3 regions of the Exiguobacterium sp. s80 genome follow, and region 3 is predicted to be linked to each of the others. Evidence: predicted binding sites of a transcription regulator. Region 3 holds the regulator's gene; each other region holds the start of a gene.
The links. The regulator Rex, encoded in region 3, represses fermentation and respiration genes when NADH is low (regulators of the CRP and FNR family bind a similar motif). The targets are predictions, from matches to a motif close to TTGTGAAATATTTCACAA.
Positions count from the first base shown of each region.

Region 1 (11,069 bases), on a different contig from region 3:
ACGGTCACTCGTCGTGCCAAGACGAAAATTTTGGATCATCGCCTTCATTTCACTTATCTTCTCGCTAGCTGCTTCGATTTTTGAAACCATTAACTTATTCAGTAATACGCTGTCTTTTCCGAACAGTTATAGCTTAATTTGTTTCTCCATTTCGCACTATATATTTTTAATCGGACTTTTTTACCGGATTGCTTCACAAAAGAGTTTTTCACAACATCTGCTTGCATTCGTGGATGCTCTAATCATCGTCGTTTTTTTAGGACTTGCTGCTTTTCATACATTAAGCGAACTGGCCGACCCGACAGCTAGTACGTTCCCGTACGATATGATCGTCGTCCTCAACACTTCACTCGGATTGTTTGTTCTCTTCTACTTCTTTTTTGTTCAAGAAACACACTGGGTTTCCCGAACGACGTTATCTCTATTATTCTTTTCACTGTTCATTCGTGGCATGTATGAAGTATCTGCTGTATACTTTCCAGATTTCACGGAACAATATTTAGTCTTTTCTCCTGTATTGATTCGTCTTGTTCAAAGTGCAGCAATCTTATGGCACCTTGATCACATCACTGAAGGTAAACAAGCGTCTCCTGTCGTTCAGAGAACTTGGCTGCCTTTGCTCGCAATTCCACTATTTTTACATTATGTCATCGAACTCGAAGGTAAAAAATTTGATGTGTTCATCATCTTATTGTTACTAATCATTCGACAAATCATCATCGCTCGGCAACATACGTTGCTCGTGCAAAAGTTAAACGAGCGAAACGAACAGTTAGCCGAACGCATCGAACACCGGATCCGGCAAATCAAAGAAAGTGAGCAACAAGTCCTGCCACTGTTTTCAAGTCATCCTGATCCAATCATCCGTTTTGATCAAAACGAAACAGCGACGTATGCCAATCTTGCGGCTCAAGCAACGTTTAAGCTTTCTGCCTTGTCAATCGAAGTACCCACTCACTCAGTCTTACATCTTCAGTCTTCCTTACAGCTTGATTCCAATCGTTATCTCGATGAATCTAACCGCCAATATGAATTAACAAAAATCCCCATCCACATCGCTTCAAAATCGGCCGGTCATTTCTTAGCCTTACACGACGTAACAGAACAAAAGGAGCGGCAGCAACGGATTGAATACCACGCGTTTCATGATGTTTTAACTGGTATCGGTAACCGTCGTTCGCTCGAACGGACATTCTTATCGATTGACCAGTCCGTAAACTATCTGGCGTTACTTGATTTAGACGGTTTTAAATTAGTCAACGATACGTATGGGCACGAAGCTGGTGATTATGTCTTAATCGAAGTTGCTCGTAGAATAAGTCTAGACCTCGAACGCGAAGAGTCAGTTTACCGGCTGGGTGGTGATGAGTTCGCCTTGCTAACTTCAGCGAAAGATGAACTTTCACTCCGACGTCGCTGTAAACATTTCTTACAATTATTGCGTCGCCCTTATGTTTATAAAGGGCAAACGTTACATGTCTCGGCCAGCATCGGAGTCGCTCCATTTTTCGAAAACGATGATTTAGAAAGTTGGCTGAAACATGCTGATCTCGCCATGTATCGCATCAAAAACCGTAAAAAAAACGATATTGCGCTGTACCATCAAGATTTTTAAACGAACAAACGTCCATTCACCCTAGCTTAGGATTGAATGGACGTTTGTTTTTTGCTGTTATGCTTCAGGTCGTGGTGCAATGTTTCCCTCTTCGATATCGAGTAATAAGTCAATCAACTCCGCACAAAATTCAGGATACTGACGCAATAGTGCGTCGTCACCGACTTCATCGACAAAATCAGCTAAAAGAACACGCACTTCAGGTACAAGTGCCCGTGCAACCTTCATATAGGCGATTGCGAATCGCCATTTGCCTGAAATGTAGAGAAGTTTGCCGACTAACAGATCGCCAACCGCAACGTCAATCTCTGTCAAATCGGTCTGATACGTTTGTTCCGACATGATGTCGAAGACGCCGTCTTCTTTTACAAGGAAAAGCGACGGAACAGGATCGGCCAGTCCTCTTAAGGCACGATACAGACTTTGAGACATGTCTTCTTTGACTTGTTCTAAAAAACGACCATGCGGTGTTTTCCCTTGTTCATCGGTCTCATAAAAAATGGCCCAATCGACGAACAAGTCTCGGAATAACTCAGCATCTTTTAAATACCAACGTCCTTCCGTCGCGATTTCTTCGATAAATGCGACCCAATCGGTGCTTCGAGCAGTGGCTGCTTCTTGATATAAAGTTTTGAGCGCTGTGTTCATCTCTGCTTCGGATACAGTCGTCGGAAACGGGATAATCTTTCGCTCACTTTTCATCGTGTTGGTCCTTTCCGGTGTGGTTTCGCCGGACTTTTAAGCGCTTCCGGTTCCGTGACTTCACGTTTTGGAATCACTTCCCCGCCATAAATCTCCATCGGTTCAATTTCCACACCCATTTGTTTCGCTAATGCTTTCAGGTGTTTCAGATCATGATCCGTGACGAGCGCAAGGACCATACCGGACGCGTTCCCACGCCCTGTTCGACCTGAGCGGTGGACAAAATCATCAAGGGATTCCGGTAAATCATAATGCACGACATGCGTGACGGCATCAATGTCCAGACCGCGTGCAGCAAGCCCTGTCGTGACGAGTAACGGAAACTCTCCCCGCTTATATGAACGTAACGTCTCCATCCGTTCTCTTTTCCCTTTTTCGGCATCTAAAATCCGGTATTTCAGCGAAAACTTGCTTAATTCACCGTTTAACGGACCGAGGAAAGAACGGTTGTTTATGAACGTCAACACTTTGACCTGTTGCATATTAGACAAACGACGCAACATTTCCGGTTTCAGACGACGGGATGTTTCGATGTAACCGAACTTGACTTGCGTCGTCTCCGTCCGTTCAACTCGGATGACTTCTGGATCATTCGAAAGTGTCCGTCCCCATGCTGCTGTCCGTTCAGGCAATGTTGCTGAAACGAGTGCTAACTGGCGGTCACGAAGCGCACTGTTCGCGATGCGCGTCGCTGATGCACTCATTCCACTTTCGTAGATTTGATCAGCCTCATCTAAAACAATCAATTTTACTTTATGCATCTTCAACTTTTTTGAATCAATCAACTCAACTAAGCGTCCTGGTGTCCCAACAATAATTTGTGGTTTTTTCTTGAGACGCTCATATTGACGTTTTAATTCAACGCCACCGATGAACGCACCTGACTTAATCCCGCTTCCTTGGGCAAATAATTGGATGACTTGATGAATTTGCATGACCAGTTCTCGTGTCGGTGCCGTAATCGCGACTTGAACGTGTGGTTCATTCGGATCGATGCGCTCGAGGGCTGGAATGACATAAGCGAGCGTTTTCCCAGTTCCTGTCGGCGCTTCGACTAAGACATCTTTCCCCTCACGGATTAGAGGAATGGCTTGTTCTTGAACGGGCATCATTTGTTCAAAGCGTGCTCGTTCCCACGCTTCATTAATAAAAGGTTTAGTAAAATTCATAACGTATCTTCTCCTACTCTCTTGTCTATCATTCTGTTACATATTCGAAACGATCATCGGTTTCAGTTTTAATACCGCGTAACGTCTGCGTATATTCATTTCCAGAATCGATTAACCGAATATGAAAAACGATTTCTGTCTCATTTTGTTGATCTGCACTTAACACTTCGAAACCTTGCGCCATTCGATCTTGCAGCTCAACAGCAAGTGTTTCAAAACCAGCAAGTACAGGATAAGTTGCTCTGACATCGATTGGGCGTCGAACTAATCGTGCGAGGTACTTCTGGTCGTAACCGATAAAGTCCTCGAAATCAAAATCATCTTCAAACCGGAGCCAAAACCCGTCGTCTTCAAACTCGGTGATCATCCCGATCCGTTCTGTTCCTTCAGTTGATACTTTTAGGGAAACCCAGTCCCCTGTTCGATAGTCTGCTTGCTCTTTTAATGGCGAAAACTCCATTCACTCCACCTCCACGTTCTATATTCCCTTTTTCATTGTCAACGATACGTCCTAAAAATACAAGGTAGCGCCGCGTGACTTTTATCACACTAGCTTCTGTCTCTATCCATTCCACTACAAATTAATGATACAGCTACAGAAAAATCCTTTCACAGCAGTCTTTTTCTGTTTTTCGAACACGGGACACTGACTGATACAATTTACTGTGAAGTAAGTCATAGCAACACTTTTACATTTGTTAAAAGATTCACATATACGTAAAACCTCTATCCCGAATTGTTTGTTACACTATTCACATAAGAGATGTATTAAGAACCGCTGACCTTACTAATGAAGGAGTGTTGATGATGTTACTTGAAAAAACACAAGCATGGCAACGATTCGAAGGTGGAGAATGGATGGAAAAGATTGATGTCGCTGATTTCATCCGGCGCAATCGCTCAGAATACACAGGAGACGATCAGTTCCTCGCCGGTCCGACCGATGCAACCAACACGTTATGGCAACAAATCATGCAGTTAACAGAAGAAGAACGAATTCGTGGTGGTGTCTATGCCGTTGATGCTGCGACTCCATCTTCAATTCTTTCGCACGGTCCAGGTTACCTCAATCCTGAACTCGAAAAAATCGTTGGTCTACAGACCGATGAACCATTCAAACGTTCGATTCATCCGAACGGTGGTATCCGAATGGTCAATGATGCCTTAGAAGCGTATGGTTTTAAATCAGATGACACTGTTACACAGATTTTTAGCGAGTACCGTAAAACGCATAATCAAGGGGTTTTCGATGCGTATACGCCCGAAATGCGTGCTGCCCGTAAAGCCGGTATCATCACTGGACTTCCTGATGCGTACGGTCGCGGACGGATCATCGGTGATTACCGTCGCGTCGCCCTTTATGGAACAGCTCACCTCATTGCTGCAAGAAAAGCGGATTTGAAAGCACACGGTGGATTTTTATCAGAAGCGATGATTCGTGATCGCGAGGAGATGAACGAACAACTCCGCGCCCTTCATGAACTGACAGAACTCGGTAAACGTTACACATGTGACTTATCACGACCAGCTGAAACGGCCCAAGAAGCATTCCAGTGGGTCTATCTTGCTTATCTCGCAGCAATCAAAGAACAAAACGGAGCAGCGATGTCGCTCGGTCGCGTTTCGACCTTCCTTGATATTTATATCGAACGTGACTTGCAAACGGGTCGGTTGACAGAAGAGAGTGCACAAGAACTTGTCGACCACTTCGTAATGAAACTTCGCATCGTCAAGTTTCTTCGGACACCCGATTACAACGAACTCTTTTCCGGTGACCCAACGTGGGTAACGGAATCAATCGGCGGTATGAGTGAAGATGGTCGCTCGAACGTCACAAAAAGTTCGTTCCGCTTCTTGCAGACACTCGTCAACCTCGGTCCGGCACCTGAACCGAACTTAACCGTTTTATGGTCACCAAAACTTCCACGGGGCTTCAAAGATTTTTGTGCGAAGATGTCCATCCTGTCTAGTTCGATCCAATATGAAAATGATGACTTGATGCTTCCGATTTATGGTGATGATTACGGGATTGCTTGTTGTGTCTCAGCAATGAAAATCGGTAAACAAATGCAATTCTTCGGCGCCCGGGCGAACTTAGCAAAAGCCTTACTCTACACGTTGAACGGTGGCGTCGACGAAAAACTCAAAATTCAAGTCGCCCCTTCTTCCGACTTGATTTTAGATGACGTGCTCGATTATGAAACCGTCATGGCCGCCTATGATAAACAATTGGATTGGTTAGCTGAGCTCTATGTCAATACACTGAATGTCATTCACTTCATGCATGATAAATATAGTTATGAGCGCATTGAAATGGCACTCCACGATCCTGAAATTTTACGGACGATGGCTTGTGGGATTGCCGGATTATCCGTTGTCGCCGATAGTCTGTCAGCGATTCGTTATGCTAAAGTCACACCAATCCGAGATACGGATGGCATTACAGTCGACTTTAAAATCGAAGGCGATTTCCCGAAATTCGGAAATAACGATGATCGTGTCGATCAAATGGCCGTCGATCTCGTCGAACTCTTTATGGAAAAAATCCGGAAACATCCAACGTATCGTGATGCTTTACCAACCCAATCTGTTCTGACGATCACGTCAAACGTCGTGTACGGTAAAAAAACCGGGAATACCCCCGATGGTCGTCGTGCTGGCGAACCGTTCGCACCGGGAGCAAATCCAATGCACGGACGTGACACACGTGGTGCAGTCGCTGCGTTGACTTCTGTCGGCAAATTACCTTATGAGCATGCCTTAGATGGTATTTCCTACACGTTCTCAATCGTTCCGAAAGCACTCGGAAAAGATGAAACAACACGTATCAACAATACAGTCGGTCTACTTGACGGCTATATGGGCGGTACGACTACCCGTGGTCATCACTTAAACGTCAACGTGTTCGATCGCGCCACTTTACTCGATGCGATGGAGCATCCTGAACTTTATCCACAGTTGACGATTCGTGTATCGGGTTATGCCGTCAACTTCATTAAGTTGACACGCGAACAACAAATCGATGTCATCAACCGTACATTCCACGGTGCACTTTAACTTCTCTGAAAGGACTTGATCACTATGACTTACGGGACGGTTCACTCTGTCGAATCTTGTGGGACTGTCGATGGTCCCGGTATTCGTTTCATCGTCTTTACGCAAGGCTGCCCGCTGCGCTGCCAATATTGCCACAATGCGGACACCTGGGAATTCGATTGTGGTCGAAAAGTATCACCGGAAGAAATCATCAAAGAAGCGAACAGCTATCGTTCCTTCTTTGACGCAACGGGTGGAGGGGTGACCTTCTCCGGTGGCGAACCGTTGGCTCAACCCGAGTTTTTAGAAGCCTCGCTGCGTGAAGCAAAACGAAACGGCTTGCATACCGTCATCGATACAGCAGGTTCGGTCGTCCCGAAAAACCTGGATCAAATCCTAGACTATACAGATCTCGTCTTACTCGATATCAAGCACATCGATGATGCGACGTGCCGGATTTTGACCGGGCGAAGTAACGTCAATACACTAGCCTTCGCAAAATTGCTCGCAGAACGAAACATTCCCGTCTGGATTCGCCATGTCCTTGTCCCCGGCGTGACGATGACGGAAACGTTTTTACGGCAAACAGGTGAATTCATTCGAACACTCGGAAATGTCGAACGGGTTGAAGTCCTCCCCTATCACCAATTAGGTGTCTATAAATGGGAGGCACTCGGGCTCGAATATGCGCTAAAAGATGTCTTACCGCCTACCGCGGAGGAAACGTTTGCCGCGCAAGATTTACTCAACTCGTACTTGTCATGATTGATGTGACTTGATAGACTGAACACATAGTCTATGAAACGGAGGTACAATACCGAAATGAAGCAATCACTCGCTAACGTCTAATGATGAATGAACTCATCACTTTCGCAATCGCTTGCGGATGACTGACGCTACGAGTCTGCTCAATTTCGGTATTTCCCTATTTCAGGTGGATACCTTCTTTGAATTGCACTCCCGCACACCATCCGTACGCTCAGGATGGTGTGTTTTCATTTCATCTCAACCGAAATGAAACAAAGGGAGCTGAGCTTATGCCAACTGAAGTATTATCCATCCATGATTTACAAATCGATTTTGCCGGGCAGTGTCTTTTCCACGATGTCACGTTCTCCATCCGCGACGGCGAACACGTCGCCTTGGTCGGACCGAACGGCGTTGGAAAAACGACGCTCTTGCGCGCCATCCTAAAAGAAATCATCCCGACGACCGGGACAATCCATCGCACGTATGACCGGATCGGGCTCTTAGCCCAACAAATCGAACCCTCGACAAGTGTAGCAATTCAAATCGTCGAACAGGCGGATGTAACCCGTTACGACTTACGTGAACGTGCCTTAACCACTGAAGCCGTGGCCGACTACCAGGCTGCCGTTGACGCAGATGCCTTCACGCTCGAAGCCGATGCGAGGCGTGTCCTGAAAGAAGTTCAACTCGAGCAATCTCTTTGGTTTCAGCCTTTGAACACACTGAGCGGCGGCGAACAGACCCGGATTCAACTTGCATGTCTACTGTTGAAGAAACCGGACTTCATCCTGCTTGATGAACCGACCAACCATTTAGATGAAGACACACTCGAGTGGCTCGTCGCGTGGACGCGTCAAACGAAGACGACGATGCTCTATGTTTCACATGAGCGTGCCTTTATCGATGCGACGGCTGACGCCGTCATTGAATTGACTGAAGCAGGAGCGGCACGTTACGAAGGAAACTATGAGATTTACCGTACGTTAAAGGAACAAGAACGGACTGCACAGTGGCATCAATATGAGAAGCAAGAACGAACACGAAAAGAACTCACCCGGATGATTGGTCAATATCAAAATTGGCATCAAAAAGCGACGGCTAGTGCAAGTGAACGAGATCCGTACGCGAAAAAAAAGGCTGCAAAACATGCGACAAAAGTCAAAGCAAAAGAAAACCAGCTCGAACGCCTACTGGAACACCGGGTCAAAAAACCGGAAACGCCGTCCCACGTCCATGTCAGATTCGAAGCAGAACATTTTTTAGCGAAACGTCTCGTTTCAGTCGATGCTCTCTCATTCGACTATCCGCATCGCCGGCTCTTTCAGGATGTGTCGTTCTCCATCCAGCGTGGCGATCGAATCGCGTTGATTGGTCGAAACGGTTCTGGGAAAACGACGTTATTACGTCTTTTACTTGGAGAATTGGTGCCATCTGCCGGTATCATCAAACGGCACCCGACTTTAAAAGTCGGTTACTTTTCTCAAGTTCTATCCACTTTACCGAATACCGGCACACTACTTGATGCCTTGCTTGAGACGAGCGAGATTTCGGAAACAGATGCCCGGACACTACTCGCGTGCTTTTTATTTCGGCGGGAGACCGTCTATAAACCAATCGCTGAAGCGAGTATGGGCGAGAAATGCCGGATTGCCTTTTTACGCCTCTATTTTTCCGGCGCGCATTTACTCATCCTCGACGAACCGACGAATTACCTTGATCTTGCGACACGGGAACAAATCGAAGCGGCACTCGAAGTTTTTCCCGGTGAGTTGCTGTTTGTTTCCCATGACCGTTATTTTACCGATCGTTTATCAAACCGAACGATTTCCTTGACCGGTGACTTCACAGTCCATCCTGTCGGAACAAAGGCTTTACGGGAACAACGTGCTTCTGATTCGGATGGAATCCGGGCTGACTTACGGCGTTTGAATGAACTGACCGGTGAAATCGACTTTGATGTGTAATTGACGGAAGTCACATCACGAACTGATTTTTAGCACGATGATAAAAGCATGCTAACTTAAAAAGAAATACGGTACTTTTCCATGCGCCTCCCACATGCGTATCTAATTACCGCGAACGAAAAAAACGCTGATGATTCCCTGTAAAGAAGGGGAACATCGGCGTTTCGTTTACTTATCTTTTTTGATACTTTAATTTTGTATGTGCCTGCGCGTTTTTCTGAATCTTCTTCCACTTTTCTTTTTCGGCAGCTTGTAGCGCTACACTTTGCTTCCGTTCAGCATAGGCAATTTCCCGTTGCAGCTTCAGATAACTTTCCCAGCGTTCGTGCGGAAGACTTCCATCTTCCAATGCTTGGCGGACTCGACACCCGGGTTCATTGCCATGTTGGCAATCCCGGAAACGACAGTTTTCAGCGAGCGACTCAACATCAGAAAAAGTCGAAGTCAGACCGTCACTTCCGTCCCATAGTCCCAGTTCACGCATACCCGGTGTGTCGACGAGCAACAGACCGTTCGCTAATCGTTTGAGTTCACGGTGCGTCGTCGTATGCCGTCCGCGTTGATCGTCTTCTCGCACGCCACCTGTTTCCATCAACTGTTCCTCTGCTAACGCATTAACGAGTGTCGATTTCCCGACACCGGATGAACCGACGAGGACAATCGTCTCACGTGGTTCGAGAACATCTCGAAGACTTTCCAACCCGTCACCGGTCAACGAATCAATCGCAACATAAGGTGTCCCGAAGGCAATTCCTTCAATCTCAGCCAACTCGGACTCGACGGATTCCATCAGACTTCGTTTCGTCAAAACAATGATCGGCTTGACGCCAGCTTCCCAGGCGACCGTTAAATAACGTTCAAGCCGCCGGACATTAAAATCGTGACCGAATGCCATGACGAGCAAAGCTACGTCAACATTCGCACAAATGATTTGTTCTTCGACTTCCGTACCCGCTGCTTTTCTTGAGAATTGTGAGGTCCGCGGAAGAACTTGCTCAATCCGTCCTAATCCCGCTTCTCGCTCTGTCTGGATGATCCAATCCCCTACTGCGGGAAGATCTGCTTTCGTCAATGCCTCAAAGCGCATCTTTCCAGATAATTCACTAAGCGTCTCGCCAGCAGCCGTCATGACACGATACTGTTTTTGAAAGACTGCAGTGATCCGTCCTAAATTTTCATGTTCTCCTGCCTCATGTGCAGGTGGTTTACCCCATTCGTTCAAATGGTTTCCTCCTCTAATTTAAGGGAGGGAAACCCCTCCCTGTTCTCCAGTACGTGTTTGATTTACGTTGATTTGCACATTCATAAACCTCACTCCTCTCCAGTAACTTCCTTTGTATTTTATCATATGTAGCCACTTCAAAAACCGTTGGGCGATAAAGTCAGACCTTACTACTCCGCCTCAAGGCCGAGACGAATACGGTCCGAGGGGCGTCGTCGTTTTTTTCACCATCCCTTATCATAAAGGTATCAAGTAAAAGGAGGCTTCATCATGAAGCAATCAAAAGGCAAACAGGCTTTGATGATACTTGCTGGTATCGCTCTTCTCGCAGTCGTCATCGGGACACTCCCACATATGATTGGACTCGGGCTCGGTGGACTGCTTGCATTTTACGCCATCAGTAAGTTTATCCGTTCAACAAAAGTCATCGCAAAAATCGGTTTTGGTTTACTCGCAGCAGTCGGAATCGGCTTAGCCCTTTCAAACATTTGGGCGGTATTCGGTATCGCGGCAGCACTTGCCCTCTACATCGGTTACATGCGGATGAAGATGGAACGTGTGAACCCAAACGATTTATTTTCTCGCCGTCGTCGGTCAAACGCGTCTCATTT
Region 1 covers NZ_JACSMP010000005.1:50,622-61,690, forward strand. Annotated here, with positions in the region: gene KNP94_RS10495 (GGDEF domain-containing protein) at 1-1,615, shown strand, start outside; gene KNP94_RS10500 (hypothetical protein) at 1,673-2,317, opposite strand; gene KNP94_RS10505 (DEAD/DEAH box helicase) at 2,314-3,486, opposite strand; gene KNP94_RS10510 (hypothetical protein) at 3,515-3,946, opposite strand; gene pflB (formate C-acetyltransferase) at 4,294-6,543, shown strand; gene pflA (pyruvate formate-lyase-activating protein) at 6,568-7,287, shown strand; gene abc-f (ribosomal protection-like ABC-F family protein) at 7,560-9,236, shown strand; gene rsgA (ribosome small subunit-dependent GTPase A) at 9,409-10,458, opposite strand; gene KNP94_RS10535 (lmo0954 family membrane protein) at 10,729-11,069, shown strand, end outside.
Region 1: a site for Rex is predicted at 4,182-4,199, ahead of pflB (formate C-acetyltransferase). Genes of this name have one in related genera too.

Region 2 (11,069 bases), on a different contig from region 3:
GTCGACTTGTTTTAATTGCAGATCGATGACACCGACATTTTTCCCTTGCGTGTTCGCCATGACGACCGGTTTTCCGTTAATCAGCCCTTTTTCGGCATCGACGTTCGGTAACTTATTGAATGCCGAGTCAGCTGCCGGGAACTTTCCGTGCTGGTGACCGGTCATCAAGACATCGATGTCGGCCAGTTTCGATAACGCATACCCGACGTTCTCATCGCCGTCTTTTTGGTCGATCGTATCCCCGATTCCGGAGTGGGCCAGCGCAACGACGACGTCCGCACCAGCGTCTTTTAGTTTTTTCGCCGTCGCTTTAGCGACCGGGATGATGGCTTCCGCCGTCACTTTACCGGTTAAGTTCCCCGCGTCCCACGCCATGATTTGTGGTGTAACGACACCGAAGACGCCGACTTTGATTGTTTTCGGTTGATTGTTTTGATCCATCACTTGCCGTTCAATGATTTGATAATCTTTTCCGTCTTCATTGTATTCCGCGACGATTGGTTGTTTCGTCACGGCGTCGAGGACGTTCGAGTTGACGAACTTGATCGAACCGCTTGAAGCACTCATCGCTGACTTCAGAAAATCGAGTCCGAAGTTAAACTCATGGTTGCCGAGCGTGACGGCGTCGTATCCGAGGTATTCCATTAACTCATACATCGGGTGTTTGCCTTTGTTGCCTTGATCGTACTGATTTTTGACATAATCCCCGAACGGTGTGCCTTGGAGTGTGTCCCCGTTATCGAACAGGAAGCTGTTCGCTTCGCCGACGACATTTTGTTGCTGTTTGATGACTGTCGCTGCTTTGACGAGACCGATCGACTCATCTTGCGCATCTTTAAAGTAATCATAATTCATCGAGTTTGTATGTAAATCTGTTGTTTCTAGAAAACGTAGTTTGACGACACTGTCATCTGCTGCGAGTGTTTTGACTTGGATGACGGGTGCTAACATCGGTGCGATCAACGTGGTAGCGATAATAATTTTTGTAGCCTGTTTCATCTGGTTTCCCCCTAAGATATAAATGACTGCTCAATTAATTTAACACGCTTTGATTGTAGCTTATAGCCTCTTTGAATAGGTCGGACATCCGTCTTATTTAACCTTCTTAACTAATTCCACAAATTGGCTTTACATTAACCTTGAACCTTTACAAATTTACTTGTAAAAAAGAAAACCGCTCCCCGAACTTACGGGAAACGGTTTTCACCCTTCATCTATCACCATGATGCTGTCGTTTGATTGCGTAACCGATGAAACCGGCAATCAGTGCCAGTACCGTCGCATAGAGAATCGTCGTCACCGTCGCCGTCTCTTGACTGAACCGGACGAGAGCCTCGTCTTGCCATAAAAGTGCAAACGATGTCCCCGTCAGCGAACAGATGAACCAGCTAATCAAACTGGTCGCAACAGCGAAAACGACGGGATCGTATAATTTGTTAAAGGCCCGGATGCTGACAAGGAGATAGACGACGAACGGGACAATCAGAAACAGCCAAAACGGGAACGGCTTATCCTGTTCGACTTGATCAGCGGCCGCCGTTTGCCCGGCCGACCGAGCGTCCACCGCAAGGACGACATTTCGTGCCGTTCCGTAATCGACTGCGTCAAGCGTCAAACGCGTATTCGATAAATCGGGACGTTCTCCCCCGATGACAGTCAACAGTTGATTCGTGACGCGCTCGGCGTCGATTCGGTTGACGACGTCCTCCATCGATCGTTTCAACCGCGTCACGTCGGTTTCCCCGTTCAAAAACGTCACCGGGACATTTAATCTTGCACCAAGGACATTTGCCTTGTAGGTCACTTGACTGCCGTGCATCAAATCATACCAGCCGTCACTGCCTGCGTTTAAACTCGAAACAGTCAACCACGTCCGGGTCGAGGCGTCCCCCTCATATTTCGCTTCATCCGTCACCGTAAAGAACAGTTGTGCACTACTTGCGACCATCAGGATAATGATCGCAGCACGGGAGGCGGCTGACATACCGGACAGTTGTCGTGGATAAAACGCGAGATAAAACAGACCTGTCAAAAAGAGTAAAATGAAGATTCCGTTCCAGACGGTCGCTTGATCAATTGTCAGCACATCAATCCCGAGTGCTGTGTTGAACGTAAATGCAAACAAGACGAAACTCGCCGCTAAAAAGCTGATTGTTCGAATCGTCCAGGTCACACGCGTTGCGCCGATCCGTAAAACTAAGAATAAGATTAGGAATAGACCGATTCCGAAAATCGATAAGAAGGGACTGCCATATTCGGCGCGGAAGGATAGCGGTTCCAAGACTTGATTGAGATCGATTCCGAAAATCGACAAGATGTTCCCCGTATCATTTGCGCCAATCAGTTGATTCGTCAATCCCTCTTTGACGGCTTCCGGCAACGTGACAGCCATTCCGCTGATGAAAAACAGGAGGAACACGAGGGTCAATTCCAATGTCGTCCACGAGACGTCCGTGTCCTGCATCAGTTCGACGAACGCCTGATAATCGGCAGACTTCTCGATTTGTTGGACGAGAACGGTCATGACACCGAACAGGACGAGAAAACCAATACAAGCGAGTCCTATACCAAACAAGATATTGCGTAACATATGCGAGCGTTCCTTTCGCTGTTGCCTCCGCTCCATAAAAGCGCCTCCCCTTGACTAGATTGTTTGTATAGTTATTCCTGTTCCAGGTGATTTGAAAACGAATCTTCTGCAGTAAATACAAAAAGTAGCCCGTTCATGACGAACGGGTTACTTCCCAGACGCCGAACTCCGATTGGCAGGAACGCTTACTTTACGATTTTTTTCACGTCCGACTGCCCCACCTGAGCTAAACCAAAATGTTCCCGAAGCGTAGTCCCTTGATAGGCTTTTCTAAACAATCCTCTTTTTTGCAGTTCAGGAACGATCAGGTCTACAAAATCCTCTAAGCTTGACGGGAGTGACGGCGGCATCAGATTGAATCCGTCTGCGATACCCATTTCAAACCAAAGCTCCATTTGATCGACGATTTCTTCCGGTGTACCTATCAGTGTCAGGTGTCCCCCACCAGCTGCCAGATAACCTAACAGTTCTCTTAGTGTAGGCTTTGTATCATCGATGATTTCAAGAATCGTTTTATAGCGTCCGACCGGTCCTGAAAACGCATCGACAGGCGGTAAGGACGGCACCGCTTTGTCAAGATCCCAATCAGAACAGTCCTGTTGCAAAAAGAAACTCAGTTGCTTCAAGGCATTCGCGACCGGTAATTTTTCATCCAGTTCGGCTTTCTTCGCCAGCGCCTCTTTCCGGGTTCGACCGACGTATGTAACCAATCCTGGAAAGATTTTAATCTGCCGCTCCGGTGACTCACTTTCTTTGATTTGTGTCTGTAGACTTTCCCGGAATGCTTTCGCTTGCTTTACATTCCACGACACCGAATAGACGGCATCCGCGTGCTTTGATGCAAGTGCAATCCCTTGGGCAGATGCACCCGCCTGCATTGCCACCGGCTTCCCTTGAGGACTACGCGGTGTAGACGAAGGACCTTTTACGTTGAAGTAGGTCCCGCTATGATGGATCGGTTGAATCTTTTCAGGATCAATTAACCGGTTGTCCGTCCGGCTCGAAAGGAAATCAGCTCGATCCCAGGATAAAAATAATTTTTCCATTACAGACGCAAATTCATCCGCCTTTTGATACCGTTCGTCCCTTGCAGGGAGCCTATCCATACTATGGTTTAACGCTTCCCAGTCCGTCATCGACGTCACCAGGTTCCAGCCGACACGCCCGTTCGTCACGTGATCAAGGCTTAACAGTTGTCTCGCCGCTGTATACGGATTTGAAAACGTACTCGATATCGTTGAAACTAACCCGATATGGCGGGTTACTTGAGAAATAGCGGTTAAATTGATTACAGGATCGAGCCAAAAGGCCGGTAGTTCAGTTGCGTTTGCAGCAGGAAAAGATTGATTGTCAGCAAAAAATACAGCATCCAGGCAGCCCGCTTCCGCTAGTTGAGCCAATCGCTGATAATAACCGCTCTCCCCGATTTCTTCAATCGCAGAATCCGGCATTAACCATGCCGCTTGATGATGGCCACAGCCGTACAATAAAACACCGATGTTTAACTGCTTCGTTTTCGTCATCTTTAGGTCCCTGACTCCTTTCTCCTGAGCGCTGACATCAGTTCATCGTCAATCCGCCATCTACGGTTAGATTTTGACCGGTAATGCCAGAGGCTGCTTCTGACGCTAAAAAGGCGACCAATTGCGCCACCTCTTCCGGCGTCGTCACTCTTTTTAACGGAGTTGATTGGGCAATTAAATCGAATACTTCAGCGGTCGTCACAGCACTGGCATCCGTCACTTTCAACAAGCCGCCGGAGACGACATTCACGTTTATGCCGTACTGTCCTAGCTCTGATGCAAGATTACGCGTAAAGCCGATCAACCCTGCTTTTGCCGTCGTATATTCGTGATAGGGAACTACCGGGTTTTGATACAGATTCGTGCCGATGCTGATGATGGTGCCGTTATTTCGTTCAATGAATTGCGGCAGAACACTTTGCACGACGTGGAACGCTGCTTTCAACGTGCCATCCAACTGTTTTTGATAATCTTCCCATTCCAAATCGATGAATGATTTTTGAGCGCGCGGATCGAACTTAAAATCGACTAATGCATTATTGATTACGACATCGATTTGTCCGTAATGAGCTGTCGCTGACTGCATCAATGTCTCGACGTCTTGTCGCTTCGTGACATCCGCATACAGGGCAATGGCATGTTCTGCACCGAGCTCATTTACGAGTTCCTCTGCCGCATCCTCGCTCTTATAATAATTAATCACAACTTTAAACCCGTTGTTCACCAATACTCTTGCAATTGTCGCGCCAAGTCCCCGACTGCTTCCCGTCACTAACACTGTTCTGTTCACTGTCTTCCACTCCTTCATCGTCTTTTGCAACTTAAATAGCGAAGTCGTAAACAAAAAAAAGCGCAACTCTCCAAAAGGAAAGTTGCGCACGTCTAAATAATCACATAACAAAAAACCGACAGACTGGTCTTCGCTGGTTTATTAGAGTCTACACTTCCCTACGCTAGTACGAACTAGTTCAGGTTCAAAGGGTTTGAGTATCTACTCATCTCAGTTTAGCAACACCCCTAGTGATTCTATTCAAGTTACCTTCACTTTAGCGGTCTTAGAAATATCTGTCAATAATGACAAGACAGTTTTATCGGTGTCTCTTCTGATTACGAACGAAAGCCTTGCCTCCGTCGACCGGAAGCAAGGCTCTTTTGAATTGCCATGATTTTTTTCTCTGTTATACGCCTTCGTACGCAAGCTCCATGATGTTCCGAAGTTCCGTCACGAGCGGCATTTTTGGATTCGCTGTCGTACATTGATCTTCGAATGCATCGACGGCCATCTTGTCGAGTTTTGCTTCAAAGTCGGCTTTTTTGATGCCTTGGGCTTTGAATGACATTTTGATGTTCAACTGTTGTCCGAGTTCTGTGATCGCTTGGATTAGTGACTCGACACCTTGTTCCGTCGTCGCTGCCGGTAGTCCGAGATAACGCGCGATTTCTGCGTACCGTTCATCAGCGATGAATGATTCATATTTCGGGAACGAAGCGAGTTTCGTCGGTTTCGCTGCATTGTAGCGGATGACGTGTGGCATCAGAATCGCATTCGTGCGACCGTGTGGCGTGTGGAACTCCCCACCGATTTTGTGCGCGATCGAATGGTTAATCCCGAGGAAGGCATTGGCAAACGCCATTCCGGCCATCGTTGACGCATTGTGAACTTTTTCGCGTGCTTCGGCATCGTCACCATTCGCATAAGCGCGTGGCAAGTAGTCGAAGATCATCTTGATCGCTTTTAGCGCCAGTCCGTCCGTATAGTCGTTCGCGAGGACGGAGACGAAGGCTTCTGTCGCATGTGTCAAGACGTCCATTCCGGTGTCCGCCGTGATTGATGCCGGGACCGTCATGACGAATTCCGGATCGATGATTGCGACATCTGGTGTTAATGCATAGTCAGCAATCGGATACTTGACGTTTTTCTCTTTGTCCGTGATGACGGTAAACGGTGTGACTTCAGATCCTGTTCCGGACGTCGTCGGAATCGCGACGAACTTCGCTTTGTTACCGAGCGCCGGGAATTTATAGGCCCGTTTCCGGATATCGAGGAACTTTTGACGTAAGTTCGAGAACGTTTCGTTCGGTTGCTCGTAGAAGAGCCACATGCCTTTCGCTGCATCCATCGCTGATCCGCCACCGAGGGCGATGATCAAGTCCGGTTTGAAGTCGCGCATCGCTTGCGCTCCTGTCTGAACCGTTGCAACCGATGGATCCGGTTCGACTTGGTCGAAGATCCGGTAGCTGACGCCTGCCGGTAAGTTGCGGATGACTTTATCCGCGTAGCCGAACTCGACCATCGCTTGATCGGTGACGATCAACGCACGTGAGACATCTTGAATCGATTTCAAGTATTGAACTGAATTTTTTTCAAAGAAAATCTTTTCCGGTACTTTGAACCACTGCATGTTCACGCGTCGTCTCGCCACCTTCTTGACATTGAGTAGATGTTTCGCCGTTACGTTTTCAGAGACGGAGTTTTTCCCGTAAGAGCCGCAACCGAGTGTCAGTGATGGTGTCAATTCGTTATACAGATCACCAATCCCACCGTGTGCTGACGGGCTGTTGACGAGAATCCGGCAGGCTTTCATCCGCATTCCGAATGCCGTCATCAAGTCGTCATTCGTCGTGTGGATGACTGCCGTATGACCGAGGCCACCGATTTCAAGCATCCGTTCGGCGACATGGAACGCATCTTCCGTTGACTGGACGCTATACGCACCAAGGACAGGGCTTAGTTTTTCGTGTGAGAGTGGTTCTTCTGAGCCGACTTTTTCAAGTTCTGCGACGAGCATGACGGTGTTGCTCGGGACGTCGATGCCGGCTTTTGCTGCGATCCAGGTTGCTGGTTTCCCGACGATGTCGGCATTGACGGCACATGTATCGGTTTTGATGACGAGCGCTTCGAGACGTTTTTTCTCATCTGCTGTACAGAAGTAGCAACCGAGTGCTTCCATCTCCGCCCGAACTTCCGCGTAGATTTCCTGATCGATGATGACTGCTTGCTCCGATGCACAAATCATGCCGTTATCAAACGTTTTGGAGAGGACAAGGTCACTGACGGCACGTTTGATTTTCGCTGTTTTTTCGATGTAACACGGGACATTCCCCGGTCCGACACCGAGTGCCGGTTTTCCTGTTGAATAGGCTGATTTGACCATGCCGGCTCCGCCGGTCGCAAGGACCATCGCGATATCCGTGTGGTTCATCAAGACTTTTGTTGCTTCGAGTGACGGTTGTTCGACCCACTGGATACAGTCACGCGGTGCGCCCGCTTTGACAGCCGCGTCACGTAATGTTTTCGCTGCTTCGAGTGAGCAGTTTTGCGCTGACGGGTGGAAGGCGAAGATGATCGGGTTTCGTGTTTTAATCGCGATCAACGCTTTGAACATCGTCGTTGATGTCGGATTCGTCACAGGTGTGACGCCACAGACGACACCGACCGGTTCTGCGATATATGTTAGTCCGTTTTGAACATCTTCTTCTAAGATGCCGACCGTTTTTTCTTCACGGAGACTGTTATAGATATATTCTGTCGCAAACATATTTTTAATCATTTTATCTTCAAAGACACCACGTCCTGTTTCTTCTACGGCGAGTCGTGCCAGTTCAACGTGACGTTCGAGACCGGCAAGCGCCATGTCACGGACGATCGTATCGATTTTCTCTTGATCAAATGTTAATAATTCTTGTAATGCGGTTTGACCTTTTGCGACGATTTTATTGATCGTTTGTTCGACAGGTGATACGTCTAGTTTGATTTTTTCTTTGACAGCCATGTTTGGTTTCCTCCCTATTTTGGAACGAATCTGAGTCTGCATTTCCTTACTAGATGTTAGGAATGCCAAGCTGATATTCAATAGTTTGTGCTTTCCTTCACAAATCAATCATACCGCCTTTTTGATGATTTGTGCATGACCATCCTGTGAACTATTTCACATCATTGAAAACGTTCTCATTCTCAAAAGGTGTTGTCGGACAAGGCATCCTTTTTGAATCCCTCGCCTGTGACTTTTCTCACAGGACCTGTTTTCTTTGCTTGTCTGACGGACGAAACATCGTGTAATCTATTAAAAGATACATATTTATTTGTTTTGAAGGAGGAAGTTTCATGACAATCGTCAACCAAATGCTTGCGTTCAACGAACAATTCGTCGAAGAAAAACAATACGAACAATTCATCTCGGATAAATTCCCCGATAAAAAGGTCGTGATCTTAACGTGTATGGATGCCCGCTTGACGGAACTCCTCCCGCACGCGCTCGGTCTAAAAAACGGCGATGCGAAGATCATTAAAAATGCCGGGGCCGTTCTGTCACACCCATTCGGTTCCGTCATGCGCTCGATCCTCGTCGCCTTGTACGCACTCGGTGCAGAAGAAGTCATCGTCATCGGTCACCACGACTGCGGCATGAGTACGATCGATCCGGCAAACATGATTGCCGAGATGGAAGGACGTGGCATCAATCCGCAAGTCTTGCAGACACTCGAAGCCTCCGGCGTTGACTTGAAGCAATGGTTACGCGGATTCACGTCAGTCGAAGAAAACGTCGGCCATTCCGTCGGTCTGATTAAAAACCATCCATTGTTACCACCGGGCACGAACGTCCATGGACTCGTCATCGACCCCGGGACAGGGAAACTCGACCGCGTCGATTGCTAAACTTGTCCTTATATAGTAGAAAGAAGGTACGACCGACACCGGTCGTGCCTTTTTATGTTTTTTTCTTGACAGCAAAAAGAACGGTCTGTATGATACTTTAGTATAGTACAGTGATACCAAAAGAAAGCGTGGTTTTATAGTTATGTTCAATGCTGTTGTTTTAGCCGTTATCCTTTTATTTGTCTTAGCCATCTTCCGTGTCCACATCGTCCTCGCGATGGTCATTAGCGCTCTCGCCGGTGGTTTACTCGGCGGTCTTGGTTTAACGAAAACGATCGAAAGTTTCTCAGGCGGTCTTGGAGCCGGCGCAGAAATTGCCCTCAGTTATGCCTTGCTTGGTGCGTTCGCCGTCGCCCTGTCGAAAACAGGTTTGCCGGACGCCCTCGCACATAGCTTGATTGCTCGCTCAAAAGGAAGTGCCGATGCGACGTCGGTCAAGAAGTTAAAAGGGTTCATCATGTTCGCGATTTTATTACTCGCAATCAGTTCACAAAACGTCTTGCCGATTCACATCGCCTTCATTCCGATCATCATCCCGCCGTTACTCGGTCTGTTTAATGATTTGAAAATTGACCGGCGCCGGATGGCCATCATCATGACGTTTGGTCTCGTCACACCGTATATGTTTTTACCAATCGGTTTCGGTGATATCTATCTCAATCAGATTCTGTTACCGAACTTACAAGAAAACGGGATGGACACCGCTGGCGCATCAGTCATCAAAGCGATGGCGATTCCGGCGCTCGGGATGTTGTTCGGATTGTTACTCGGTTTATACAATTACCGGAAACCGCGTGAATATGAGATGCGGAACATCGCACCTGACGATTACGAGATTCCCGTCGTCACGAAATCCAAATTATTACTGAGTTCAATTGTCGTCATCGCGACGCTCGTCGTCCAGTTGACGACGGAATCGATGATCATCGCAGCGACGACCGGCCTCCTGCTCTTCCTCGTGTTACGACTCGTCCGCTTCAGCGAAGCAGACGATGTCATCACACGCGGTATGCGGATGATGTCGTTCATCGGATTCGTCATGATTTCAGCGAATGGCTTCTCAAACGTTTTACGTGAGACAGGTGATATCGAACCACTCGTTGAAAACTCAAAATCGTTAATGGGGGATTCGCAGCTCGTCGCTGCCTTCGTCATGTTATCGATCGGACTTCTCGTCACGGTCGGAATCGGTTCAAGTTTCTCGACGATTCCGGTCATCGCCGCCATTTTCGTCCCGCTTTGCATCCAGTACGGATTCAGTCTCGAGGCGACGATTGCCATCATCGGTACAGCCGGTGCACTCGGTGACGCCGGTAGTCCGGCAAGTGATTCGACACTCGGACCGACGAGCGGATTGAATGCTGACGGACAACACGATCACATGCGTGAAACGGTCATTCCGACATTTTTACACTACAACTTACCATTACTGATTTTCGGTACGATTGCTGCTGTCATTCTTTAATGAAGAAATCATCTCGTTTTAACGACGGGGTGATTTTTTTCTTTCCATTTTGCGTGGACTTCTCTAAAATGAAGGGATGAAGTGCAATTAAAGGAGTGTGGAACGTGTTATCTAGCGTCGTCAATACCGTCTTACTATATTTAGCCGACTTAGGTTATGTCGGAATCGCGCTTGGCTTGATGATTGAAATCATCCCGAGTGAGATCGTCTTATCCTATGGTGGGTTCATGATTTCTCAAGGGACGATCGGCTGGCCACTCGCTATCGTCGCCGCCGTCATCGGTGGATTGTTCTCGCAATTGTTTTTGTACTGGTTCGCCCGCTACGGCGGTCGTCCCCTCATCTTGAAGTACGGAAAATATGTATTGATCACGGAACACCATCTTGATCTCGCGGAACGTTGGTTCGTCAAATACGGACAAGGTGTCATTTTCGGGGCACGATTCATCCCCGTCGTCCGCCATGCGATCTCCATTCCGGCAGGTCTCGCCAAAATGGATCAAACAAAGTTCTCAATCTACACGATTCTCGCGATCATCCCGTGGTCGATTTTATTTCTCTATCTCGGTGAGACACTCGGAACGAACTGGCGCTCGATTAAAGACGTCGCCGCTCCCTATACGAACGGCATCTTAATCGCAGCGGTCGTCATGATCGTCTTGTACGTCGCCCTCAAGAAACGCCAACGTACGACGTAATCCGTTTACAGCCTGTCCTACTGCGACAGGCTTTTTTTAAAAGGAGTGATTTCTATTGGAGACATCAAAAACCGTAACCATGCATCTGGATCGTGTCACTGCCTCACATATCCGTGGAACGCATATCGCGACGGGA
Region 2 covers NZ_JACSMP010000001.1:555,976-567,044, reverse strand. Annotated here, with positions in the region: gene KNP94_RS02865 (bifunctional 2',3'-cyclic-nucleotide 2'-phosphodiesterase/3'-nucleotidase) at 1-999, opposite strand, end outside; gene KNP94_RS02860 (hypothetical protein) at 1,211-2,626, opposite strand; gene KNP94_RS02855 (LLM class flavin-dependent oxidoreductase) at 2,776-4,113, opposite strand; gene KNP94_RS02850 (3-oxoacyl-ACP reductase) at 4,151-4,903, opposite strand; TPP riboswitch at 5,042-5,142, opposite strand; gene adhE (bifunctional acetaldehyde-CoA/alcohol dehydrogenase) at 5,292-7,886, opposite strand; gene KNP94_RS02840 (beta-class carbonic anhydrase) at 8,219-8,770, shown strand; gene KNP94_RS02835 (Na+/H+ antiporter family protein) at 8,913-10,235, shown strand; gene uptA (undecaprenyl phosphate transporter UptA) at 10,340-10,933, shown strand; gene KNP94_RS02825 (hypothetical protein) at 10,989-11,069, shown strand, end outside.
Region 2: a site for Rex is predicted at 8,031-8,048, ahead of adhE (bifunctional acetaldehyde-CoA/alcohol dehydrogenase). Genes of this name have one in related genera too.

Region 3 (11,069 bases):
CGACTTCATCGCCAAATGGCTCGCCGGGAACATCTGGGGAACGGACTGGACATTCGTCTACGCGTTATTGCCTTGGCTGCTTATTCTCGTACCGTTTACGTTTTATAAGGCAAACAAACTCAATCTGCTGGCGCTGAATGAACCGGTTGCGATCGGCGTCGGCGTCGCGATTGAAAAGGAGCGCATCCAACTGTTACTCGCCGCTGTCGCACTCGCTGCATCCGCCGTTTCTGTAACAGGCGGGATCGCCTTCATCGGTTTGATGGCGCCCCATATCGCGCGCGCCCTCGTCGGTCCAAGGCATCAACTGTTCTTACCGATCGCCGTTTTGATTGGCGGATGGTTACTCGTCCTCGCCGATACGATTGGTCGGAACATCGCTGACCCGCAAGGCATCCCGGCAGGAATCGTCGTTGCGATCATCGGTGCTCCTTACTTCATTTATTTGCTGTCAAAAAAATAACCTCTACATGATGCGGTCACAACTAAAAACGCAAGAAGTAGGCGAATCCGGAATCCGCCGCCTTCTTGCGTTTTTTTGTTGCTCTAAGATGACCAGTCAATATTTGATTCGTTTTTCTTCCCGTTCCGCCCGGATCAATTCCTGTTCTGATAAGTGTGTCGGATCGAGTCGTTTAATCCGTTTATCGACAATTCGGTCCAATGACAGCACCGTTAGGAAAAAGACAAGGAACGGTCCGATGTATTCGGGACGCGCTACGTAGGGCGTGATGATTTGCCCCAGGACGACGACCAGTACTTCGATGATACTGATCAATATATACGGTAGTCCGAGATGATCCCAGGCCTCAAGCCCGTCAAATCGCTTCTTGAAATAGCGGTACTTCAGGAATCGGACGATCCATTGATAGGACAACAAAGGGACTAACAAAAAATACTGAAACGATGATTCTGTCAGATGCCAATCGTCTGCTAAAAAGAGAAATACAAACAATACCAGTCCAAACAAGACCGTTTGAATGTAACGTGCCTGTTTTGAAAATCGGATATAATCCATTTTCCGCTCGCGTTGCATGCTCTCCATCGTCTGCCTCCTCGTTACATCCCGATTCCTTCGCCCGTCGGATGACGGTGTTCGATTCCTTTTCGGTTCGGTGTCTCAAGCAAATCCTTTTTATCGAGCTTCGCTACCGTCCGGTCCGTCCACTTTTGAAATTGCAGCATCCCTGAAATCCACAACATTAGCGGAAACAGATAGCCCCACTGTCCAAGGTGCGGGGCGACAACTGCGGCACCCGCAATAAAGACCGCTTCGAGTAAAGTGATCCCACCAAACATTAGACTGACTGGTCGCGCCTGTACCTTCGACCGAACTAACAGAACGGATTGGATCACTCGCTGCATGCCATTATAGGCGAGTAACGGCGTAAGAATCAAAAATCCAACTGCTGAATCCGTCAGGTGCCCGCTTCCGGAGAAGAACAGCACCGCAAAAAATACGCCCGCAATTACATACGTCCGGATTTGCCGGCTGATTTTTGTCCATTTTTGATACGTGCTTAAAGTGTTTCTCATCCGTTCACTCCTCTTGTGTGTTTCGCTTACTTACGGTAACTCTCAATCTCACGCATCGTGACGAATGCCGGATCCAGTTGTTTCGCTTTTTTGTTCAATCGGGACACAATCAAATAGGCGACGATGATCGACATAAGAAAGACCGTAAAAGAAATACCGGCGTATTGTGGAAAAACAGTCCCCACATAAAGTGGAAGGATCGGGATGAACGAACCGATCATCGACACACGTGCCACTTTCAAGACCGTCTTTTTATAGACGTCCTTCGCGAGGCGTTGCTTTAAAACCTGTAGGCGAATGACTTCTCTCACTGCAGCACCTAACGCCAGTAAAGAGAGTGCGAACGTTGTAAATAAACCCGTTTGTCGCAAGCTCGGGATGAACCAAAACAGGACTCCAATCAAAAGTAAGGGAATTAACACCCCCATCTGGACTTTCTTAATCGGCGCTGCCAACAGCTGGAGCCGTGTATGTTTTTCAATCAATGTACTCACCCTGTCACTCCTCCACTTCTTTAACATTCGCATGAATTTCTTTATCACTGACGAAGTCGGGATCGCCTGACCGGGCAATCTTTTTAAACAACCAGTCCGTAACGTAATAGACCGGTGCGAGGATGATCAGCATCCAAAGGGCAATTTTCCAGATCGACATCTCTTTCGTCTCAAGTATCACGGTGTACAGCGAACCGTACAAGACGAATTGAATCCCGAGCCACAGCAACGATTGGTTCGTCACTTGGTCGCTTGAGAGATAGCGCGCCAGGATTTTTCGTTTTTCGAGTCGAAACGGGAGATCAAACACGAGAAAGACAAGCGGTAACAGACTCAAGTACATGGTCGTGCTGAAGATTTCCGTAAACGTTCCTGCTGTCGCCATCAAGGCAGCGATGACCCAACTTTTATTCTGCAATTGATTTTTTTCGATATAAGCAACCGTCAACGCCTGTAATCGTTCCTCGCGGAGCGTTTGTTCCATCCTGAAATGCCCTCCCTCGTTTCAACTGTCTATACTGTCATATACTTACAGTTTACCAGTTATGTTTCAAAAAAAAAGAAACTTCCTTAAAAAAGGAGTTTCTAGGCTGAAACTTGAATGATGAGATAGATGACGCTATACGCAACAATTGCTAACGGAATCAGCGCGACACCAATCAACCAACCGTTCTTATCACGGATTCCGAGATACAGAACAAGACAGCCGACGATGAAGGCAATTAACGTCGTAAATGGATTCATAATGCTTCCCCCTCTTGATTACCTATTAAGAAATTTCCCATTCCCTCAAAAGGATAAACACAGAAAACGACTTCAATCGGTTCATCAACATCATCCAGGCTGTAAGCTTCTGTTTTGCCGCCACCACTATAACAAAAAACACCACTCGGCAAATGCCAAGTGATGTACATATGGAGACTATCGGGCTCGAACCGACGACCTTTTGGCTGCCAGCCAAACGCTCTCCCAGCTGAGCTAAGCCCCCTCATATTCTTGTAATCAGTATAAACCATATCGATTCACTTTTTCAATATAAAAAGAGCGCTTCCAAACAAAAATCTCTCCGTCGCCGAAACGACCGAGAGGAGACTGTTACTTATTCAACTCACGCATCAAATCCGCTTGTCTCTTAAGCTCCGCCTGTTGCTCAAGAATCAGTACTTTTTTGTACGTCCGGGCTGAAATCATGATGCTGATTTCATAGAGGACGAACAACGGTACCGAAATCATCAGATGTGACGTCACATCCGGTGGAGAGATTAAAGCCGCGATGACAAACAGCGCAAAGTACGCATATTTCCGATTTTTCCGCATGAACAATGGCGTCACGAGTCCAAGACGGGTCAAGAACATCGTCACGACCGGCAGTTGGAACAAGACACCGAACGGAATCGTCAGCCGGATTAAGAAACTGAAATAGTTTTCGACCCCGATGACTTGCTCGATGCCGAGCTCTTGCCCAAGTTCCGTCGATACTTTGAGTAGAAACGGAAGTAACCAAAAATAAGAGAACGCGATTCCGGACAAAAATAAGAAAAACGTGACCGGAATATACGTCAAGGTCGCTTTTTGTTCCTGTTCGAATAAACCGGGTCGGATGAACGCCCATAGCTGGTACATCCAAAATGGTGAAGCCAGGACGACCGCGATGATGAACGCTAAATTCAAGTACAACATCAGGGGATCGGCCACATTAAAGGCATTCAATCCGATGCCGAGCTCTTTCAGGTCCGACTGCAGAAAACGCACGAGCGGTCGGACGAGCGGAAAGGCCGCGGCGAACAAGACGACGACGATGATGAGTGACCAGACGATCCGCTTGCGCAACTCGTCTAGATGCGATGTCACACTCTGTTCTTGATCAATCGCCATAATTTAATCACTTCTCTTTCGATTCATCCTTGTTGTCTTTATCATCGTCCATGATGCCGTGTGTCGCACTCTTGAACTCTTTTAACGTCTGACCGGCAGCACGACCGAGCTCCGGTAATTTTTTCGGTCCGAAGATGATCAACGCGACGGCACCGATTAAAGCGATGCTCCCTGGTCCGATGAACGCGATGGTTGATGGAATAAGGTTTTCCATTATGATTTCACTCCTTCAGCTGATTGCGAATAATGCTTCATGAAATAAACTAGTGACTGCAACTCGATCGACAAATCGATGTGATGGACCCGAACATGGGCCGGTACGTTCAACCGCGCCGGTGTAAAGTTCAGGATTCCGGTCACACCATACTCAACTAACTCATCCGCTACTGACTGTGCGAACTGGGATGGGACCGTCAAGATGGCGACATCAACCTTGTTCGCTTCGATTTGCTCTTTCATGTCAGAGACATGATAGATAGGAACGTCTTGCGTCGTTGTTCCGACCTTGTTTTCGTCCGCATCAAACGCAACGACTATCCGAGTACTATTATTCTTTAAAAAGTTATAATTTGCAAACGCCGTTCCGAGATGTCCGACCCCGACAAGTGCCACATTCGTGACTTCATCCTGATTCAGTGTCTTTCGGAAAAACGTCAATAGATGTTGTACGTTGTAACCGTATCCTTTTTTCCCTAACGCCCCAAAGTAGGAAAAATCGCGGCGGATCGTCGCTGAATCGACTTTGACCGCTTCACTGAGCTCTGCTGAAGAGACGCGCAGCTTGCCTGAGTTATAAAGACTCTGAATGAAACGATAATATAACGGCAGTCGTTTCGCCGTCGCTTGTGGTATTTTTGTGTCTGGCCCATTCATACTGCAGTTCCCCCTTCGGCCACGTTCTGACGTGGCACCCAAATCAATGCAAAGAATTCTATTCTCTTTGATTGTAAACCACTTCACATAGACTAACAAATAATATATTCCACGGGACTCCTGCGTTTTTTTCATGATAGACTAAAGGGTGGAAGGATGGATGTTTTTATGATTCTCTTACAAGTGAACCAACTATCAAAATCATTCGGTGTTGAGCCGATTTTAGACAATATTAAACTCGAAGTGCAGGAGCGGGACCGGATTGCGCTCGTCGGACGAAATGGTGCCGGAAAATCAACACTTTTAAAAATCATCGCCGGAGAGCTCAGTCATGACTCTGGTGAGATCATGAAGAGTAAGGAAGTGAAAATCGGTTACCTCGCCCAGGACAGTGGTCTTGAGTCGAATGAAACGATTTGGAATGAAATGTTGACCGTGTTCGAGCATCTGCAAGAGCAGGAACGTTCGCTCCGTCGGATGGAGATTGAGATGGGAATGGACCATATCTTGAATGATGCTGTTGCTTACGACCGTCTGTTGAAAACATACGATCAGGCCCAACATGACTTCTCGGACGCCGGCGGTTACCAGTTCGAAGCCAACATCCGCTCCGTCCTGCACGGGATGCGTTTTTATCCGGACGATTATTCACGCCGGATCCAGACGCTATCCGGTGGACAACGGACGCGACTCGCACTGGCGAAGATGTTGCTCCAGGCACCTGAGCTGTTGATTCTTGACGAGCCGACGAACCACCTCGACATCGATACACTCTCTTGGCTCGAAAGTTACCTGGCTGGTTACCGTGGAGCGGTCTTGATCGTCTCCCATGACCGTTACTTCCTCGACCAGGTCGTCAACGTCGTCTATGAACTGTCACGGAACGTCTGCCGGAAGTTTACCGGCAACTACACGAAGTACTTGGAACAAAAGGCAGCACTGTATGAACAAGAGATGAAGCAGTTCGAACAGCAACAGGAAGACATCGCGAAGATGCAAGACTTCATCCAGCGTAACATCGCACGGGCGACGACGACGAAACGCGCACAAAGCGTCCGCAAACGTCTTGAAAAAGTCGACCGGATTGATCGTCCGGATGGGGATGAACGCAGCACCGTCCTGTCGTTCCCGATTGAAAAACAAAGTGGGAACGATGTGTTACAAGTCACGCAACTCGCGGTCGGCTATGAAGAAGCCGTCTCAAAAGGCATCACGTTCCGCTTACAACGCGGCGAATCCCTCGCGCTCGTTGGTCCGAACGGAATCGGAAAATCGACGTTACTGAAAGTTCTTGTCAACCGGATTAAACCGTTATTCGGTGAACATCGTTTCGGGACCGGCGTTTCCGTCGGCTACTACGATCAGGAGCAGGCCGAGCTCAACGACCGCAACCGGGTCATCGATGAAATTTGGAACGAGTGGCCGTTGATGCGGGAACAACAAGTCCGGTCCGTCCTCGGTCAATTCCTGTTCAGTGGTGATGATGTCTTCAAGCTCGTTCATGAATTATCCGGCGGCGAGCGCGGACGCCTCGCCCTCGCGAAGTTAAAATTACGCAAAACGAACGTCCTCATTCTCGATGAGCCGACCAATCACCTCGATCTTGATTCGAAGATGGTGCTTGAGAACGCACTTGTCGACTATGAAGGCACGCTCCTGTTCGTCTCCCACGACCGTTACTTCATCGACCGGGTTGCGACACGCGTCATCGAGATGAATCCGGACGGTGTGACGGATTATCTCGGCGACTACTCTTACTATATGGAGAAGAAGGCCGAGAAAGAAGAAATCGCCCGCCTCGAAGCAGAGGAAGAAAAAGCAATCAAAGTCGCTGCTTCGAAAAGCATCGACAAAGATGCGCAAAAAGAAGAACGAAAAAAGAAACAACAGCTCGAACAACTCGAACAAGACATCGAACGGCTGGAAACTCGATCAACTGAAATCGAACAACTGCTTTGCGAACCGGAAGTCTTCAACGATATTCCGAAGGCGACGGCGCTATCGGCAGAACGGGATCAGATTGATACGGACCTCCTCGAACTGATGGAACGATGGGAGAGTTTCCACTAATGCGCTCGAAAAGTTATGTCATCAACCTCGTTCAAGGGTTATTGTCCGGGGTGCTCTATTTCGTTCCGATGTATGCCGACTACGTGTCGGCCTTCATCCGGCCGGATGCCTTTAATGCCGTCGTCCTGTTGTTCATCCTCATCTCGTGCATGATCGGCCTCGTGATTAAGACGTGGAGTGGTCTCTTCATCAGCCTCTTATCCGGATTAATCTGTACGTTGCTGACGACCCAGATGTTCGTTGAACTGAATGACCCGTTAATCATCAGCTATTACGGAGCCGTTTCACCGCTCGTCGCCTTTTTGATCAGCTGTCTCGGCATTTGGGCACTGGCGATTCTCTTTTTTTTACTCGATGGTTTCCAGTACGAAAAACGTCACCATGCAGAGTAACTTCTTCAGTTGTCCGACATAAAAACGCACTTTTTCCCGTAGGAGTCAACGAAACGTGACGCTTTTTAGATTGCAGACGGTTTAGAGCGCAATCCGTCTCGAATCGCTTTTAAAGCGAAAAGCAATCGGTCGCGACCCTGCAGCTCTGCTGTAGCGGCGCGGAAGATTGCCGCTTTGAAGACGAGGCGAGACAGGGAAGCGTGAACTGACAGCATCCTCATGTAAAATTTTCGTGATTTATAAGAGTTTGGCTATACGCTGAAGGCACGTCCCGCGTTCGGGACGTGCCTTTTTGCTTCTAAAAAATACTAGTCCTACTCGTCGATCCGCCTTCAGCTCGTCGGTCGGGCAATCGTAAAGATGTCTCCGACTTTCGCATAGTCGTTACCTGCGAGACGGGCGATCGCTTTTAAACCATCCGGATCAATCCGGAACGACTCGACGAGTTCATCCGCGACGTGATACCGGACGATCTCCCCAATCAAGAGGTTGGCCCCTTCGAGTTCGAGATGATTCGTCAGCTTCAATTCAAAGCGGATCTTCGCTTCTGCGACAGCCGGAACATCGATCAAATCACTATCGACTAACGTCAAATTCGTCCGTTCGAGTTCACTTTCACCATATGCGAGTGGTGCCGCGGTTTCATTGACTGCCTCGACGATTTCTTCACTGACGATATGGATGACGTATTCCTGATTCAGCAAGATGTTTTTTGCGGTATCCTTTTGCCCTTGCTCCGTCTGCTGGACGGCGATGACCAGTTGCGGCGGGTTGCTTGAAGCGACCGTGAAAAAGGAAAATGGCGCCGCATTGACGACTCCATCTGCACCTTTGGTCGTCACGAACGCGATGGGTCGAGGAATGATGCTGCCGATCAACAATTTATAGTTTTCTTTTGGACTTAAGTCTGCTGCATCAAATTTCATAAAAACCGTCCTTTTCGATCACCCGATAAGTGCTGCGAGTGAATAGTCTCCAGCTCCGATCATCGCAACGCCTAAGGCGATGACGATCAGTGCCATGTTGTATTCGTACCCGTTTTGCGTCACCCAGTAACCATTCGTCCCATGCACTTTGACGATTGCGACGATCATCGAACCGATGATCAGGAGGGCTGCAATCCACAGGAATAATCCACCGGCGAATAATAATCCTCCGACCAGTTCAGCAATCCCTGCCATCAGTGCAAGTGTTTTCCCTGGCTTCATCCCGATGGACTCAAACCAACCGCCTGTCCCTGCGATACCATGTCCACCGAACCATCCAAATAATTTTTGTGTTCCGTGTGCCGCAAATGTTAAGCCGATAATCAACCGAATCAGAAATAATCCTAAATCCATCATGTATAAAACTCCTTTTACTTAATGTTTTTTTAATTACTATTAGTAACTTAATATCGATACTAAACTATCACTTACTAAAAGTAAATAGATTTGTTTTCGTTATTTTTATTACTATAAGTAAAATAATTCGTATTTTAGCGTCAAAGTGGGTATACTACATATATAAGAAAGGATGAGCGCTGATGGAGAATACACTAATTCCGACGGCCCTTTGTCCGAAAGTCGAACATGCCTTTGAAATATTGGGCAAGAAGTGGACGGGTTTGATTTTACGTCATCTCTTGACGAAGACCTGTCGTTTCAATGAAATTCAAGATGCGATTCCCGAGCTCTCTGGTCGTATGTTAACGGAACGCATGAAGGAACTTGAGGCGGAAGGTATCGTAGCCCGGACCGTCATTCCGGAACGTCCGATAAAAATTCAATACAGTTTGACAGACAAAGGTCGTCAGCTTGAGCCTGTAATTCGTTCGATCGAAGAATGGGCTGAGTTACAAGATTGACTGAAAAGAAGACATCCATGCTGGGCATGTGGTGTCTTTTTTTATTCTTTTTTGCATTGAGAATCCTTTTCATTTAGAATGAAGTCGTGTCCTACCATGAAAGGATGTGTCACGTCATGAAAATCATGATTGGTTTCGTCAGCATGTCTGGCAACACGGAAGACATCATGCACTTACTTAAATCAGAACTCGAGCAAAACGGCTGCCAGGTGCAGACGGAAGAACTCGATCAACTATATCCAAGCGACTTAGCGCAGTATGATGCCGTCCTGCTTGGTTCTTACACGTGGGGCGACGGTGATCTCCCCTATGAAGCAGAAGACTTCGTCGATGAGCTCGCTGCCAGTTCAATCGCGATTCCGGCTGCTGCCTTTGGTTCCGGTGACCGCGATTATCCGAAATATTGTGCGGCCGTCGATCTGCTTGAACAAGCTCTGACGTCAGCTGGTGCACAAGTCGTCTTACCTGGTCTAAAGATTGAATTTGACCCGGATACGGCCGACAAACAACAGGCTTGCCGGTCATTTGCACAAGAATTTTTCAAGCACGTCGAACAGCTTGTCATGAACTAACGCTTTAACAAAGAACGCATTCAAGAAGCAATCGCTATACAGACAAGAGGACTCTTCCGATGTCGGAAGAGTCCCGTGATGTAATGCTTAACCAAGATTCTTTTTCGCTTTCCAGCGTTTTTGAAGATACCACGGCACGATTGTCAAAATTAAAAAGACAATGATTGCACCAATGATGATTCGTGGGTCTTTCGAGACGATACTGCTCCCTAAAAAGTTATAGGCGAACGTTCCGGGAATGATTCCGATCAGCGTAGCTAAGAAGAACGGCAATAAACGAACTTTCGAGAGTCCAGCTGCGTAACTGATCAAGTCAAAATTAAAAATCGGCAACAACCGAAAAATTAAGACATAGATGAACCCATTCTTCTCGAGCTGTTGCTGGATTTGATCGACTTTTCCGGCACCGTTCTTAATAAATCCCTTACCCAGTTTTTTTGCGACTAAGAAGGCGACGACTGCTCCTAGTGTAGCACCGATGACGGTATAGACCGTCCCCATCAAGGCGCCGAAGGCGAGTCCGCCTGTGATTGACAGGACAGACGCCGGAAAGAAAATCAACGGACGTACGGTATAGAGGACGATATAAAGAATCGGTGCCCACATCCCGAACGATAAAATCCATTCCTTGATGTCTGTCGGACTAACATTTAAATACGATCGACTGAACCAAATCAGACCGATGATGACGAGTAACACGAATGCAAGACGTACTCCTTTTTGTTGGCGTGACATAATTTCCTCCATTTCATTGAGCATATATGAACGCGGTATATATAGAATTCCCAACAATCGATTTTCTTATACCTAATGCAATTTATTGAATATGCGTTTCAGCCGCTCACGATTTTGGGAACTACTAAAAGATAACATGGAAAATAGAAAGGTGATAACTATGACACAATCAATAAAAGCACTCGTCTTTGATGTCTATGGTACATTATTTGACGTTCATGCTGTTAAAGTCAAAGCAGAAGAACTCTATCCGGAGCATGGCGCAGACATCAGCCAAGTCTGGCGTCAAAAACAACTTGAATATTCCTTTTTACGTCAACTGAATGGACAATACGTTCCGTTCAGTCAAGTGACGCGTGATGCACTCCGTTATGCCCTCTTACAATTGAAGTTGCATGTGACGGAAGAAAACATTGCTGCCTTAATGGAGGCCTATCTCGAGCTGTCGCATTACGACGAAGTCGAAGCAGTCTTACAAGAGATGAGCGGCAAACAATTGGCCGTCTTTTCAAACGGCTCCCACGATATGCTTGACCCGTTAATCGAACAGTCCGGACTCGGATCACTGTTTGATCACATCATCAGCGTTGATGACATCAAACAATACAAACCGACGCCTGCTGCTTATATGCATGCGCTGAACACACTCGGTCTGAAACGCGAGGAAGTCTTGTTC
Region 3 covers NZ_JACSMP010000009.1:115,993-127,061, forward strand. Annotated here, with positions in the region: gene KNP94_RS13880 (FecCD family ABC transporter permease) at 1-463, shown strand, start outside; gene KNP94_RS13885 (hypothetical protein) at 560-1,045, opposite strand; gene KNP94_RS13890 (hypothetical protein) at 1,060-1,536, opposite strand; gene KNP94_RS13895 (hypothetical protein) at 1,563-2,030, opposite strand; gene KNP94_RS13900 (hypothetical protein) at 2,035-2,514, opposite strand; gene KNP94_RS13905 (hypothetical protein) at 2,616-2,774, opposite strand; tRNA gene KNP94_RS13910 (tRNA-Ala) at 2,946-3,018, opposite strand; gene tatC (twin-arginine translocase subunit TatC) at 3,126-3,905, opposite strand; gene KNP94_RS13920 (twin-arginine translocase TatA/TatE family subunit) at 3,913-4,119, opposite strand; gene KNP94_RS13925 (redox-sensing transcriptional repressor Rex) at 4,119-4,778, opposite strand; gene KNP94_RS13930 (ABC-F family ATP-binding cassette domain-containing protein) at 4,947-6,848, shown strand; gene KNP94_RS13935 (hypothetical protein) at 6,848-7,240, shown strand; gene KNP94_RS13940 (hypothetical protein) at 7,306-7,455, opposite strand; gene KNP94_RS13945 (flavin reductase family protein) at 7,573-8,166, opposite strand; gene KNP94_RS13950 (DoxX family protein) at 8,185-8,583, opposite strand; gene KNP94_RS13955 (winged helix-turn-helix transcriptional regulator) at 8,766-9,086, shown strand; gene KNP94_RS13960 (flavodoxin) at 9,203-9,658, shown strand; gene KNP94_RS13965 (TVP38/TMEM64 family protein) at 9,746-10,393, opposite strand; gene KNP94_RS13970 (haloacid dehalogenase type II) at 10,554-11,069, shown strand, end outside.